Regions from separate parts of the Paenibacillus sp. WG02 genome, predicted to be linked through region 1. Evidence: riboswitches for the same ligand, from Rfam matches in the RefSeq annotation. Region 1 holds a riboswitch; the other holds the start of a gene.

Evidence for each region. Region 1 has a riboswitch for FMN ahead of ribD (bifunctional diaminohydroxyphosphoribosylaminopyrimidine deaminase/5-amino-6-(5-phosphoribosylamino)uracil reductase RibD). Riboswitches for the same ligand answer to the same signal wherever they lie in the genome.
Region 2: another riboswitch for FMN. It lies ahead of ACBP55_RS25370 (DMT family transporter); the one in region 1 lies ahead of ribD (bifunctional diaminohydroxyphosphoribosylaminopyrimidine deaminase/5-amino-6-(5-phosphoribosylamino)uracil reductase RibD).

Annotation. Positions count from the first base shown of each region.
Region 1 is NZ_AP036016.1:5,211,810-5,219,604, reverse strand. Features, by position in the region: gene ACBP55_RS23855 (spore germination protein) at 1-1,536, shown strand, start outside; gene lysA (diaminopimelate decarboxylase) at 1,696-3,027, shown strand; gene ACBP55_RS23845 (peptidylprolyl isomerase) at 3,255-3,686, shown strand; FMN riboswitch at 3,889-4,071, shown strand; gene ribD (bifunctional diaminohydroxyphosphoribosylaminopyrimidine deaminase/5-amino-6-(5-phosphoribosylamino)uracil reductase RibD) at 4,305-5,414, shown strand; gene ribE (riboflavin synthase) at 5,431-6,102, shown strand; gene ACBP55_RS23830 (bifunctional 3,4-dihydroxy-2-butanone-4-phosphate synthase/GTP cyclohydrolase II) at 6,232-7,458, shown strand; gene ribH (6,7-dimethyl-8-ribityllumazine synthase) at 7,510-7,795, shown strand, end outside.
Region 2 is NZ_AP036016.1:5,551,829-5,559,623, reverse strand. Features, by position in the region: gene ACBP55_RS25390 (MFS transporter) at 1-504, opposite strand, end outside; gene ACBP55_RS25385 (CBO0543 family protein) at 707-1,288, shown strand; gene ACBP55_RS25380 (membrane protein) at 1,272-1,736, shown strand; gene ACBP55_RS25375 (hypothetical protein) at 1,919-2,476, shown strand; FMN riboswitch at 2,564-2,714, shown strand; gene ACBP55_RS25370 (DMT family transporter) at 2,875-3,837, shown strand; gene ACBP55_RS25365 (FMN-dependent NADH-azoreductase) at 4,212-4,847, opposite strand; gene ACBP55_RS25360 (LacI family DNA-binding transcriptional regulator) at 5,148-6,155, shown strand; gene ACBP55_RS25355 (ABC transporter permease) at 6,185-7,009, shown strand; gene ACBP55_RS25350 (ABC transporter ATP-binding protein) at 7,107-7,795, shown strand, end outside.

The DNA of each region.
Region 1 (7,795 bases):
ATAGATGAGGAAGGCAATTTATCTGTTTACAATCCAATAACAGACATGACGCCTGAGGAGAAGGCACTCAAAATTCAGGAAGATATCCCTAGAACTCTTCGAGAAGTCCGAAGGGTGCTGGAGGAACGAGTAGGACTCGATCGAAGCTTCGATCTTATCCTCAGAGAAATGGTGTTCGGTTCCAAACGCGTAGGCATCTTCTATTGCAATGGATTTGCCAAAGATACGGTGTTAACCGATATCATTACACGTCTTACTTATGCGGACGAAGAATCAGTTTCACATCATACGCTAGAAGCATTCATTGAGAAATTAATTCCGCACATTCAAGTGAAGACCTACAAGAAAATATCTGAAATCGTAGGACAAGTATTGATGGGCGGAACGGCATTTTTCATTGAAGGAGAGTCTGCGGGGATTACGATCGATGCCAAAAGTTTTCCTATTCGTTCGATCGCTGAACCAGACTTGGAGAGGGTCGTCCGAGGATCACGAGATGGCTTTGTAGAAACTCTTTTATTAAATGTGACATTAGTCAGACGAAGAATTCGCGATGAGAGATTTAAGTTGGAAATCATGCAAGTCGGCAAACGAACCAAGACGGATATCTGTGTGGGCTATATAAACGATATTGCTGACGCGGACTTAGTCCAAGCTGTGAAAGATAAAATAAAAAATGTTGAAATCGACGGCCTTCCTCTCGCAGAAAAACAGCTGGAAGAAGCGATTGTTAATAAAGGGTGGAACCCGTATCCAATGGTTCGGTATTCCGAACGGCCGGATGTTGTATCCGCTCATTTACTGGAAGGTCATGTCTGTGTTTTCGTGGACACGTCACCGAGCGTCATGATCCTGCCGACTACGTTTTTTCATCATGTACAGCATGCTGAGGAATATCGGCAAACGCCATTCATCGGTACTTATTTAAGGTGGGTGCGTTTTGCTGGCATTATGGCTTCGATTTTCTTGCTTCCACTTTGGTTTATGATGGTGATGGATCCCTCCTTAAAGCCGCCGGGACTTGAGTTTCTCGGTCCGCAGAAGGAAGGAACTCTACCGCTATTGATTCAGTTCTTGTTAGCGGATATAGGGATTGATCTCATGCGAATGGCAGCTGTTCATACACCCACACCGCTTGCTACCGCAATGGGCTTGGTGGCAGCCATATTGGTTGGAGATATCGCGGTAAAAACGGGTCTTTTTATCAATGAGGTTATCCTGTATTTGGCTCTCGCCTCCATTGGGATGTTCGCGACACCGAGTTATGAATTGGGTCTAGCTAATCGAATAATAAGGCTTGCGCTCTTAATCATCGTGGCGATCTTCCATGTCCCCGGATTTGTAGTAGGCTCAACACTATGGTTGATTCTTCTGGCCTCAAGGAAATCCTTTAATGCACCCTATATGTGGCCATTTCTTCCATTTAACGCCAAAAGCTTCTTTGCTATCCTGGTTCGTCGTCCGGTGCTTGCTGGCAAAACGCGGCTAAGTATTACAAAGCCAATCGATGGCACGCGTCAACCAAAATCCAAATAACAGAAATGGGCAGGGAATTCACCTGTCCTTTTTTGCTTTTATGTCGAAGCGTGTATTGTCAAAAGAGCATGCCATATGGTACTTTTAATAGTAATGCACGTTAACCTCTTTGGCGGCAAATAGCAAGAAGAAGGTTCAGGGAGAGAGGGAATTAAAGCTATGTATTTACATGGTACTAGTAAAATAAACGACCAAGGCCACCTCGAAATCGGCGGTGTCGATGCAACGAGATTGGTTGCTGAATACGGCACTCCTTTATATGTATTTGACGAAACGTTAGTGCGTGGGCGCTGCCGTGAGTTCGTTGAAGCTTTCAAAGCATCTGGGCTGAAATTCCAAGTGGCCTATGCAAGTAAAGCATTCTGCGTAATGGCTATGTGCCGAATTGTAGATGAAGAGGGAATGTCACTGGACGTTGTTTCTGATGGTGAGCTGTATACGGCGCTACAAGCAGGATTCCCAGCGGACCGAATTCATTTCCATGGCAATAACAAAACAATGGATGAATTGGAAATGGCGATCGATGCCAAAATTGGCTGTTTCGTCGTAGATAACTTTATTGAGCTTCAAATGTTGGATGCGATTGCCGGAGAGAAGCGCCAAAAGGTGAAGATCTTGCTGCGTATTACGCCGGGTGTTGAGGCGCATACACATGAATATATTTCCACAGGCCAGACGGATTCCAAGTTCGGTTTCGACATGGGTAATGGATCTGCATTCCGCGCTGTTCAGGAAGCTTCGCAATTAAGCAATGTAGAATTACTAGGCGTTCATTCCCATATTGGGTCCCAAATTTTTGAAGTAGAGGGCTTCCGCATGGCAGCTGAGAAAGTGGCCGGCTTTGCCGTTCAAGTCCGCAAAGAAATAGGCGTTACGTTCAAGGTCATTAACCTTGGCGGAGGTTTCGGAATTCGGTATGTGAACGAAGATAGCCCACTTCCCGTTGCCGTTTATGTGAAAGCTATTACAGACGCAATTAAAGACAACTTCGGCAGCAACGATTTTCCAATGCCTGAAATTTGGGTTGAACCAGGTCGCAGTATCGTAGGTGACGCCGGAACTACGTTGTACACCGTAGGTACAACAAAGGACATTCCAGGGGTGCGTAAATATGTAGCTGTAGATGGCGGCATGACTGACAACCCTCGTCCTGCTTTGTATGATGCTGTGTATGAGGCGATGCTGGCTAACCGTGCAACTGAGCAACCGACAGAGGTTGTATCGATTGCAGGGAAATGCTGTGAGAGCGGCGATATGCTGATCTGGGATCTGAACCTGCCAAAAGTAAATTCAGGCGACGTTCTTGCTGTATCTTGTACAGGTGCATACAATTATGCAATGGCAAGCAATTATAACCGTATTCGCCGACCTGGCGTTGTTTTTGTAAAAGATGGTCAAAGTGATCTCGTCGTGAAACGCGAAACATTCGAAAATATCGTAGGTAACGACATCATTCCTGCACGAATGAAACAATTGAGCGAGACTGTTTAATTAGTATTAAGAAAGAAGGAAACCTCATCTTACACGGGGTTCCTTTTTTGCGTTTTTATTTTATCGAAATCGAATGGAAATCACGCAGATTATGGCTGATGGCCATGTTATTAGCAGTCAAACAGGGCATAGTCGCGGTAGAATTGTGTTAGAAATATAGCGCAGTTTGTGAAATGGAAGTTTTCATAGTAGAATAAGATATTATTTCCTAAAGGAGTGGACCACAAATGGCCAAACAAGCAAAAATTAAACTAGCAGGTGGCGGCGAAGTCGTTATCGATCTTTTTGAAAAAGATGCACCGAATACCGTTGCTAACTTTGAAAAATTAGCAAACTCCGGTTTCTATAACGGACTTGTTTTTCATCGTGTTATTCCAGGATTCGTAGCACAAGGTGGCTGCCCTACTGGAACAGGAACTGGTGGCCCTGGTTACCAAATCGACTGTGAAATCAACCCGAACAAACATGAGCGCGGCTCCTTGGCTATGGCTCACGCAGGCAGAAATACAGGTGGTAGCCAGTTCTATATTGCTTACCAACCGCAACCGCATTTGGATGGCGGGCATACTGTATTCGGTAAAGTATCCAAAGGCATGGAATTAGTCGATGCTTTCAAAGGCAAAGATTTGATGGAGAAAGTTGAAGTTGTAGAAGTATAAATCGTCATCTTCGAAAAGAAGTCTGTTGATTGATTCAACAGGTTTCTTTTTTGTAATAATTCCGAGTGAATTTATAGAAAAAGTAAGGAATTAATATGAAAAGGAAAAAAGCACTTGCTTTTTGTAAGTGTGAGTGATAAATTTTTCATTACCAAAGTAATTTATAGCTAGTTCCTAGTTGTAAGTAACTTTCATATGTATGCAAAACCTTCGGGGCGTGGTGAAATTCCACACCGGCGGTGATTCGAAAGCATGTACCCGTTACCTGTTTTCGATAAGTCCGTGACCCGTTTTGAAGCTAGCGGTACCTGATACACAGCTTCGCTACGGCTGATCCGGTGCAATTCCGGAACCGACAGTATAGTCTGGATGGGAGAAGGAAAACGCGAACATTTGATTCGCTATGCATGCTTGTACATTTTTTCACGTAAACAAAAATTCGGCAGGTCTGTTTTTAAAGCAGATACGTCGTTGTTGTTTGATTTGAACAAAAATGCGGCAAGTATGGATGGATGAAGCTTATTCGTGTTATCTAGACAATCTCTGGCCCCTATCCGATACACGGAGGGGCCTTTTTGCATTCAAATTTGAGAATGAACTTGAAAGGCGGTGAACTTCGTGCATGTACTGAATGACGAAGCTTACATGAGACTTGCTCTGCAAATGGCTGAAAGTGCTCTTGGTCAGACGGGAATTAATCCCGTAGTAGGGTGTATCCTAGTTAAAAATGGACGCATTGTCGGCATGGGAGCGCACCTTAAGCGCGGGCATGGCCATGCCGAGGTTCTCGCCTTGCAAATGGCAGGCGAGGAAGCAAAGGGCAGTACGGCTTATGTGACATTAGAGCCGTGCAGTCACTTTGGCAAGACGCCACCTTGCAGCGACCGACTCATTGAGGCGGGAGTGACACGGGTTGTCGTCGCTGGAACGGATCCGAACCCACAGGTTGCGGGGACAGGCATCGCTAAACTGCGAGAGCATGGTCTCGACGTGACGGTTGGGCTGCTTGGAGAGGAGGCCGCGGCAATGAACGAGGCCTTCAACAAATACATCGTCACCCGCATGCCTTATGTGACGATGAAGACAGCGAGCACGCTTGACGGTCGCATCGCCTCGCAAACCGGCGACAGCAAGTGGATTACATCCCCAGCGTCGCGTGCCTTCGTTCATACCCTGCGCCACCGGCATCAGGGCATCATGGTCGGCGTAGACACCGTCATCGCCGACGACCCGCTGCTGAGCGCGCGCGGCGACGTACCGGCTGTGCAGCCGGTACGGATCGTCGCGGACTCGCGCTTGCGAGTCCCGTTGGGCGCCCGGGTGCTCACGGAGCAGGATCGTCAGCCGACGATCCTGCTCGCGAGCGCGCAGGCGCCCGTAGAGCGGCGTGCCGCGCTGGAAGCGCGCGGCATCACGGTCCTCACCTGCGGGGACGGCCCGCAGGTGGACCTGACGCTCGCCATGCGGCAGCTCGGCGAGCGCGAAATCGGCTCCATCCTCCTAGAGGGTGGAGGGAAGCTCAACGGCGCCATGCTGGAGCGGCGCCTGATTGATAAGCTGGTGCTGATGTTTGCGCCGAAAATTATCGGCGGAGGTTCCACAGCACCTGTAAACATCAACTTCGATGGCTTCGCGAAGATGGATGATGCGATTACGCTCGACCGACTCAAGGTCGAGCAGTTCGGACCGGATATCTGCATAACCGGCTATCCGATTTATAAGAGCTAACGAATGGAGGACTTGCATGTTTACCGGAATTATCGAAGAAATCGGCCACATGCGCCGCATTCATAGTCAAGGACAAGCGATGGTGTTGACCATCGCTGCCAAGAAGGTACTTGAAGATGTCCACCTGGGTGATAGTATTTCTGTTAATGGCGTCTGTTTGACGGTCATCGCCTTTGATAACGATACATTTTCCGTGGATGTGATGCCAGAAACTTATCGCAAGACGAATCTTCGCAAACTACAAACAGGCACTCGCGTGAATTTGGAACGAGCGATGGCAGCGAATGGCCGGTTCGGCGGCCACATCGTTCAAGGACATGTGGATGCAACTGCAACGATCCTTTCACGAATACCTGAAGAAAATGCCGTTGTTTATCGGTTCGAACCGGAGAACAAGCATATTTTCCGATATATCATATCCGGGGGTTCCATCACGATTGACGGGATTAGCCTTACTGTCGTTGATGTCAATGATCGTGAAGTCGCGGTCTCCATCATCCCGCATACCCTTGCTCAAACGGTTCTACTTGATAAAAAGGCCGGGGATACGGTCAACATAGAATGTGATGTGCTGGGCAAATATATGGAGCGTTTGCTAAAGTTCGGTCCGACAGAATCTTCGGATGGAAACGGGAAAAAGCAAAGTACGTTAACTGCGAGCTTTCTTGCTGATAACGGCTTTATGTAGGAGCTTGAAGCCAGTTTTGCAAAAGCAAAGCTCCAGTTTAAGCTTACGAAGTCAGTTTTGCTAAAGCAAAACCCAGTTTACGCTTACGAAGCCAGTTTTGCTAAAGCAAAACTCTAAGGAGAGGTGAATATGACACAAATAAACTTCAACACCATAGAAGAAGCGTTAGAGGATCTCAAACAAGGTAAAGTCATTATTGTTGTAGACGATGAGGATCGCGAGAACGAAGGCGATTTTATCGCACTTGCTGATAAAACTACACCAGAAGTCATTAACTTCATGATAAGAGAAGGACGCGGACTCGTTTGTGCACCTATAACAGAAGAACGTGCACAACAACTTGAGCTTCCTCCCATGGTTGCTCGGAATACGGATTATCATGGAACTGCGTTTACTGTTTCTGTTGACCATATGGATACCAGCACTGGGATATCTGCGCATGAACGTTCAAGAACAATTTTGGGGTTGATTGATCCCGAAACAAAACCGCAGGATTTCCGCAGACCTGGCCATATTTTCCCACTGATTGCCAAGAAGGGCGGTGTCCTCCGCAGGGCTGGACATACGGAAGCGACAATAGATTTAGCTATCTTATGTGGCTCTTATCCAGCAGGCGTCATATGTGAAGTCATCAAAGAAGACGGGACGATGGCGCGTGTACCTGACCTGATGGAGATTGCAGCGAAACACGACCTGCGTATCATTACAATTCAGGATTTAATCCATTACCGGAATCAGCAGGAGAAATTAATTGAGCGTGAAGTTGAAATTAAGCTTCCAACTGATTTTGGTACTTTCAAGGCTATTGCCTATACGAACCAACTGGATAACAAAGAACACGTGGCCCTTGTCAAAGGGACAATTGATCCTTCCAAACCAACGTTGGTACGCGTACATTCCGAGTGTTTGACTGGAGATGTCTTCCATTCTCATCGCTGCGACTGCGGTCCACAACTGGATGCCGCATTAAAACAGATTGATGAAGAGGGCAATGGTGTATTATTATATATGCGACAGGAAGGTCGCGGAATCGGTTTAATCAATAAATTGAAGGCTTATGCCTTGCAAGAGCAGGGATTAGACACTGTAGAAGCGAATATTAAGCTTGGCTTTGCTCCAGATCTTCGCGATTATGGGATTGGGGCGCAAATTTTGAAAGATCTTGGCATCACGCAACTTCGTTTATTAACGAATAATCCTCGCAAAATTAAGGGTCTTGAAGGCTACGGCCTTGAAGTGGTTGAGCGGGTTCCGATTCAAATGGATAGTAAGGCTGATAACCTCAATTATTTACAAACGAAGAAAAATAAGCTTGGCCATATGCTCAGTTTCCATGACTCGGGCAGCGGCATTTAATCTAATCTAATCCAAAAAAACTTGTTCAAATAAGAAAGGGAGTATTTCACCATGGCAAACATTTTTGAAGGACATTTAATTTCTCAAAACTTGAAATATGGTATCGTTGTAGGTCGTTTCAATGAATTTATTACATCCAAATTATTGGGCGGCGCGCAGGACGCTCTGAAACGTCATGGCGTAAATGAAGATGAAGTAGATATTGCTTGGGTACCAGGCGCATTCGAACTTCCGCTAATCGCTCAAAAAATGGCTGAAAGCGGAAAGTACGATGCCGTTATTACACTAGGCGCGGTAATTCGTGGATCAACTCCGCATTTTGATTATGTGTGCAGCG
Region 2 (7,795 bases), 340 kb from region 1:
AACCAGACAAGTAATGGCGAACAATCCATTCCAACCAAAGTATTCGCTAATCAAACCGCCAACGATCGGACCGAGCCCGAAAGCCATCGCACTTCCTGCGGATATCATGGCGATCGCTGACCCTCGTCTTTCAATTGGAATATATCGGCTTGCCAGAACCAAACCAAGGCCTGCCATCACCCCTGCGCCAGCGGACTGAAGAATACGAGCTATGAGCAACGCAGTGAATTCACGGGCAAATAATCCGAAAATCGATGAAAGCCCAAGCACTAAGAGCCCCACGATCAGCAGTTTACGAATCGGTAATACATCAGAGAGCCTGCTGTAAATGACTGTCGATAAGGCATATCCGATGGAGTAGCTTGAGATTACCCATGATCCGAGATCAGCAGTAATCCCAAGATCTTGAATAATACTAGGGATAGACACATTAAACATCGTCGTATTCATAACAACGATGAACAAGCCAATTGTCCATACCGGCATTACAATTTTATCGTTCATCCATTACCATCCTGTCTAACTAGAGATGTATTATATATATCCCCTATTATACAAATGTCACTCCAACATAAAAAGGGCTGCCCGCGGCAGCTCTTTTATGTTTTTTTTTAGGTTCGCTGGCTATTCCTCTTATGAATAATAGATTGTTCTTTTATCCACACTAAAGGTCAGGAAGAAAGCAAATTAAGGGGGAAATAACGGTATGGAGAAGATATTATTGCGGATTTTATTTGTCTCATCATTAGCAGCAGCCCCATTCGTATTGAAACGTAATAACCTGCTCATGAATCTGACCATATTTTTCGCGAAATGCGTTTTATCAAGTACCATAGATTCTTACTTTATTAAAAAAGGAAACATCTCGTACCCTGTTCGTCCTTTCGCCAAAGTATTTGATACCAATATTTTGTACGATTTGTTACTTTATCCGCTTTTAAGTGTAGTTTGGGTAAGATGGTCTTATCAAAGCAAACCACTTGAGCTCCTCACGAGAAGTCTATTTTTTACTGTACCGATGACTTTGCTTCAATGGTTTCTAGAGAGGAAAACCGATTTGTTTAGATGGAAATCCTGGTCTGTTTTTCATACATTTGCATCCCTTAACTTTACTTTGTTTGCGATTAGAGGGTTTGTGGGCTTATTAAAAAGGATCACACCTGATATAAATGTAAGAGGAGGAAATTTTGTAGAAGAGCGATCCCATAGCAAGAAGTCGACACCTGAGTTCATAGCAAGTTCAGTAAATCACCGACTGCCGAATGACAACTATGCACAAATCCAATAAAATTGAGAAATTATTATGGTCCATCGCACTCCCTGGGTTTGGTCAGTTTTTAAACGGGAAATATGTTAAAGCAATCACATTGATTATTTTGGAATTTATCGTGAATTACATGTCTGATCTCAATCAAATTATTATCGACAGCTTCAAAGGAAACATTCAAGAGGCTATCCAGCAAACCGATTATCATTGGCTAATGTTTTACCCTTGTCTCTACATGTTTAGTATTTGGGATGCTTATAAAGATGGGGGAGATACGGCAGAGTACGCGTATTTTCCTTTTGTATTAGGCGCTTTTCTCGGGACGGTAGGTATCATCTATTCGGATGAGTTTCAACCTTTCGGTATTCTATTGGGCCCCGTATGGCTGCCTATGCTGTTTTCATTCGTTGGAATTGCAATTGGCGTTGTTAGCTTTCTTTTTTTAAAACGACGTCAATCGATATTATAAAGGGTATCCCTGTCGGATATATAAGACAGTTGGAGATCCCTTTTTCTTTTTTTTACCTATTGTTTGAGCGCATATGGTTTCTTCAACTAATAGGATTTATATCATGTGTGTTGGTATATACCCAATCGTCATTTCTCTCATAAGCATAAGATAAAGTACGGGGGAATATGGGGGTGAATGTAATGGCGATAATTGTAGCAGCGAAAAAAGAGCCAGCGAAGAATGCGCCAGTGAAGAAAGAGCCGGCGAAGAATGCGCCAGTGAAGAAAGAAGCAGCGAAGAAAGAGCCAGTGAAGAAAGAAGCAGCGAAGAAAGAGCCAGTGAAGAAAGAAGCAGTGAAGAATGCGCCAGTGAAGAAAGAAGCAGTGAAGAATGCGCCAGTGAAAAAAGAAGCAGCGAAGAATGCGCCAGTGAAAAAAGAAAAAGTGATTAAAGAAACGACGAAAAGAGAAGTCGTGAACCCAAGGAATTTATTTGAAATGCAGGAAACAGAAACTGAGAATAGATATACAATGAGAAGCCCCAGTTCAAGGGAGGGAAGAAATGGTGTGACGCGAGTCTCAAGAGAAGAAATTAATGACAAAATTAATGAGGCGATAGATGTACTGGGCACATCGAAGCGAAATGTCTCTTCAGACAAATTGAGACGGGCAGATGAAGAAATTGATCGAGCCTTACGTATTCTTATCAAAGCGCAACGAGAGATAAATTCAAGAAGAAATTGGTATATATCAGAATAAAAACATAGTTGATTGGTGCGAAGCAAAGGTGAAAATCCTTGCTTTTTTTATTTATCGGTGTTAATATCACACAAACGAAAATAAGATTTGAACCTTCGGGGCAGGGTGAAATTCCCTACCGGCGGTGAGGATACATACGTGTATGTATCTAAGCCCGCGACTCCCAGTCTGTACAGTCTGGGACTGACTTGGTGAAATTCCAAGGCCGACGGTATAGTCCGGATGAGAGAAGGTGAAGGACAACTTGTTAAAAATTCCATTTTTAATAGGTCTGTTTGTCGATGCCCCTGTTGCTTGTAAACAGGGGCATTGTCTCTTTCAGGAGGTTCAATTCAAAACATCATCTAGGGATCTTTGAGCGTATCTCTCAAAGTCTCTCCTATTGGGAGGTTTTTGAATTGGAAAATGTATTTAAGCTGGGAAGTAAGCGCGCAAGTTTGTACTCATCAAGCAGCAGGGGCATCAATGGGATCTGGTATGTGGCACTCGGTGCTACTCTTTGGGGGTTGGACCCTCTCTTTCGAATCTTATTGTTGAAGAGTTTTACCTCTGCACAAATTGTGTTTATTGAACATCTGCTGCTGGCTTGCTATGCGCTTCCGGTGCTGATAACGTACCGCAAGTCCTTAGCCGGCAAACTAACTCTAGCAGTTATTGGCGCTCTACTATTTATTTCATGGGGCGGATCGGCTATAGCCACCATACTCTTCACTTCCGCTTTCGCTCACGGCAGTGCAAACTCCGTCTTGCTTTTGCAGAAGCTGCAGCCCTTATTCGCCATTGTATTGGCTCGTGCATTGCTTAAAGAGGAATTGCCTTCTAAATTTTTTGTTTATATCGTAATGGCGTTGCTAGGTACGTATTTGCTGACGTTTGGTTTTGATTCTCCGAAGTTGGGCTTGAAGGATTTAGGCACGTTAAGCTGCTTATTTTCAATTCTGGCTGCTGTTTTATGGGGTGGATCAACCGTGATGGGGAAGTTCCTGCTTCAAAAAAACTTGGATTTCCCTGTTGTCACATCACTGCGCTTCCTGATGGCGATCCCGCTGCTAACGCTTGTCCTTCTGGCAAGTGGTGATGCGTGGCACTTAGGGGGTTCTAGCGGTGATCTAACGCTTATCGCAGTCAATCTGCTGTTCCAGGCCTTTTTCCCAGGGTTGATCAGCATGCTCCTTTATTATAAGGGTTTGTCATCGACAAAGGCATTGTTTGCAACGCTTGCCGAGCTTGCCTTCCCAGCTGTTGGTGTAGGCATAAACTGGGTTGTGTTTGGTCAAAAGCTGACCTTAGGACAACTAGCTGGTTTTGTATTTATTTGGTTAACCCTATGGTTAATGAGCCGCAGTAAAGGAAATGTTTAAGTCATCTCAAACAAGAATTTTCGATTATATATGGCAACCAGATTTGCTAAGAGAACGTCGATGCGCTATTTTGATGAAAAGCACCAGATTTCATGAGGAAGAGGAACGACGATGCGCTATTTTGCTGTTTTTGCCTCCAGATCGTTCATTTTGATCAAATAACGCCCTCTCGTTCCTCTCATTTGATTATTAGTGCAAATTTCCCGAAATAACGAATCGACGTTCCGCGAACTTGAGGTCAGTTGACTTTGACCTCGGCAATCGACAGAAAACAAAAAATGAGATGGCAAGGATAATCCTTGCCATCTCATTTTTTTTGTTTTCTGTGCCCCTAAGTGAGTATTTACCCTTATGGGACAACCCTTGCAATTTTTTTAGAAACGAGCTGCAACTTCTTTTGCTTGTGCAATTGCTTTTTCTTTGATGGATTGCGCTTGATCCGGCGCTAAAGCCATGCCTTCAACAAAAATGCCTTCGAAAGATGGGATACCGTAGAATTGCGAGATTTTTTTCAGGTAGCTGAAGCCACTTTCAAATGCTGCAGCAGGGCCTTCGGAATAAATGCCGCCGCTCGCTTGAATATGTAGCCCTTTTTTGTTTGTCAACAAACCAACTGGACCATTTTCTGTATATTTGAAAGTTTTACCTGCAACGGAAACTGCATCAATGTAAGCTTTCAATACTGGAGGGAATGAGAAGTTCCACATTGGAGAAACGAAAACATATTTATCTGCAGCTACGAATTGGTCAACAAGAGCGCCTAAACGTGCAACTTTTGCTTTTTCTGCATCAGACAACTGGTCAAAAGCTGTTCCGGATTGAAGTTTTCCCCAACCGCTGAATACATCAGCATCAATTTGAGGAATATCTTGTTTGAACAAATCCACAGAAATAACCTCATCGGATGGATTCGCTTCACGGTATGCTTCGATGAATTCTTTACCTACCGCTAGGCTGAAAGATGTTTGGTGATCGTGCGGGTGTGCCGTGATATAAAGTACTGTTGCCATAATTAATAACTTCCCTTCTATACTTAAAATAATTACAGTTGTTATTATAACTTATTTTGAGTAAATTTCAAACAATAAATTAGTAACTTATAATATGTGCAAAAAAAGGATCGCTCAGGGAGCATGTTTAGCTCGCATTGAGGCGGTCTTTTTTTATGAAAAGCAGCATAAGAAAGTAATCAAGGTATTTGATTGTTTTGAGGTTTACAAATTATTATCTTGCGGTTAACACAGGAAAAACAAAAATACGTTATTTTTGATATGTGGGAACGGTCTCACAAGAAGAAATGGGGTTGCAGCATGGAGCTTACGATTAAGGAAATTGCCCAACGTGCCGGTGTATCCAAATCAACCGTGTCGCGGGTGATATCTGGCAAGGGCTATACCAGCATGGAGGTACGCGATAAGGTGCTCCAGCTGATTGAAGAATTACAATATAAGCCCAATGCCGTGGCAAGGGCTATGGTTTCACAGAGAACGCATAACATTGGTGTTCTGATTTATCGCCAGCACCATCCCATTGCGTCTCATCCGTTTTACGGCAAAATTCTTGATGCTATTTTGATGACAGCCGCAAGCTTGAATTATTCCGTTTTCGTTACAACCGACCATGATATGTCGCTGCGTTCTGCTGATTTTATGATGGAAAAAAGGGTGGACGGACTGATCCTGATCAGTCGCTTGCAACAGAACGTCATTGATTACATCACGAACTTCGGAGTTCCCTATGTGATGGTCAATGGCTCCACGGATGTCGACGGGGTCATGCATATTGTCAATCAAGATGAAGAAGGCGGCCGGATGGTCGCTGAGTATCTTACCGATTTAGGGCATCGTCAGATTTTTGTTATTGCAGGGCCGCAGACGCACCGCAGCCACAATTTGAGGCTGAAAGGATTTAAAAATTACTTAGCAGGAATCGGGGTTCCGATCCCATCCTCATCGATCTTACAGGCATCGACTTCCACCTTCGGGGAAGGGTATGAGCTCATGCGCAGCCATTGGGAGCAGTTTGGTGCAGGCGGATTTACATCGCTTTTTGCTACCAACGATATGATCGCGCTGGGGGCCATGAAGTTTATGTTGGAGAAATCCATACGCATTCCTGAACAGGTTGCAGTAGTAGGCTTTGATGATATTGATTTTGCCGCTATGTTCTCACCCTCTTTAACAACGATCAGGGTCAATACAGAGGAGATGGGGATTCAAGCCTTTAGCCTGCTAGACAAGCTTATCCGTCAAGAAAAGAATATCGAGAATCCGAAGCAGCTAGTACCCAAATTGATAGTCCGGCAATCAACCCAATAATTGACATACGAGAGGAGTGGTTAGTCCGCATGCGTTGGTATTTAAAAGCGATAGGTCCACGGAAAATCGTTGAATTTCTCATACTTGTTGTGTTCGTCATCTTTTTCTTGGGCCCGCTGCTCAACCTAGCCATATTGGCTTTTACCGGAAAATGGACCTACCCAGATATCTTGCCGCACGAATGGTCACTGAAATGGTGGACGTTTGTGCTACAGCAGGAGGATATCGCGAAATCGATCAGTTTGTCGTTTTTAATCGCAACGATCGTGACCGCGCTGTCTATTGTGCTTTGTATTCCAGCAGCCTATGCGTTTGCTCGCATTCGTTTTCCGCTTAGCCGTTTTTTCTTGTTTTCGTTTCTACTGACACACGCTTTTCCGAAAATGGGGCTTTATGTTTCGATCGCTGTGCTCTTTTACAAACTTGGACTGATGAACACGTTGATAGGCGTTGTTTTGATCCATATGATCAATGTGCTCATGTTCATGACCTGGATTCCAACGGCTGCTTTCCGCAATGTGCATACAGCTCAGGAGGAGTCAGCTAGGGATGTGGGGGCGAGCCCGTTCCGCGTATTCCGCAGTATTACACTGCCGATGGCGATGCCAGGTATTATCGTGGCTTCGATCTTTACGTTCCTAAACTCGCTTGATGAAGCGCAGGGTACTTTTCTGGTGGGCATCCCTAATTACAAAACGATGCCGATCGTCATGTACTCTATCATCAGTGATTATCCAGCCTACGCTGGCGCTGTGTTTTCTATCATTCTGACGGCGCCTACGATCATCTTGCTGCTGGCCGCGCAGCGCTTTGTGAGTGCAGATATTATGTCCAGCGGCTTCCAACTCAAATAACGATAAACCAATTAGCTAAGGCGTATGCTTCCGATGCGAGTTTTGTTTCGAAGTATCACTTAGAGGCAACGCTCAACAAAACTTTTAGGAGGCACCTATGGATATTCAGCTTTCCGTTCAACAACTGACGAAGCGCTATAAAACAGGAGAAGGTGTAACAGGAATCTCCCTCGATGTTCGCAAAGGCGAGCTAATCACACTGCTTGGCCCTTCAGGCTGCGGTAAGACTACGGTGCTTCGCAGCATCGGCGGGTTTCTCGACGCAGATTCAGGCGATATTCTCATTGAGGGTAAAAGTGTTCTCAAATTACCACCGGAAAAACGTCCGACTTCCATGGTGTTTCAAGGTTACAATCTATGGCCGCATATGACGGTGTTTGACAACCTGGCATTCGGTCTCAAAATACGCAAGATGAAAAAGGCTGACATCGATAAGGCTGTAAACGAAGTGCTTCAGCTGGTTCGTTTACCTGGTGCAGAGCTCAAATATCCGGGTGAACTTTCCGGTGGTCAGCAGCAGCGGATAGCGGTTGCCAGATCACTGCTCCTTAACCCTGCTGTTCTTTTGCTGGATGAACCTTTCTCCGCACTTGATGCGAAGCTTCGTCACGAGATGAGAGAAGAGCTGCGAGAAATTCAATCCAAGACAGGTCTTACGATGGTATTCGTCACTCATGATCAAGAAGAAGCGCTGTCGATTTCTGATCGCATTGTCGTTATGAACCAAGGCAATATTGAGCAAATTGCTACTCCGCAAGAAATTTACGATGAACCGAGTACATTGTT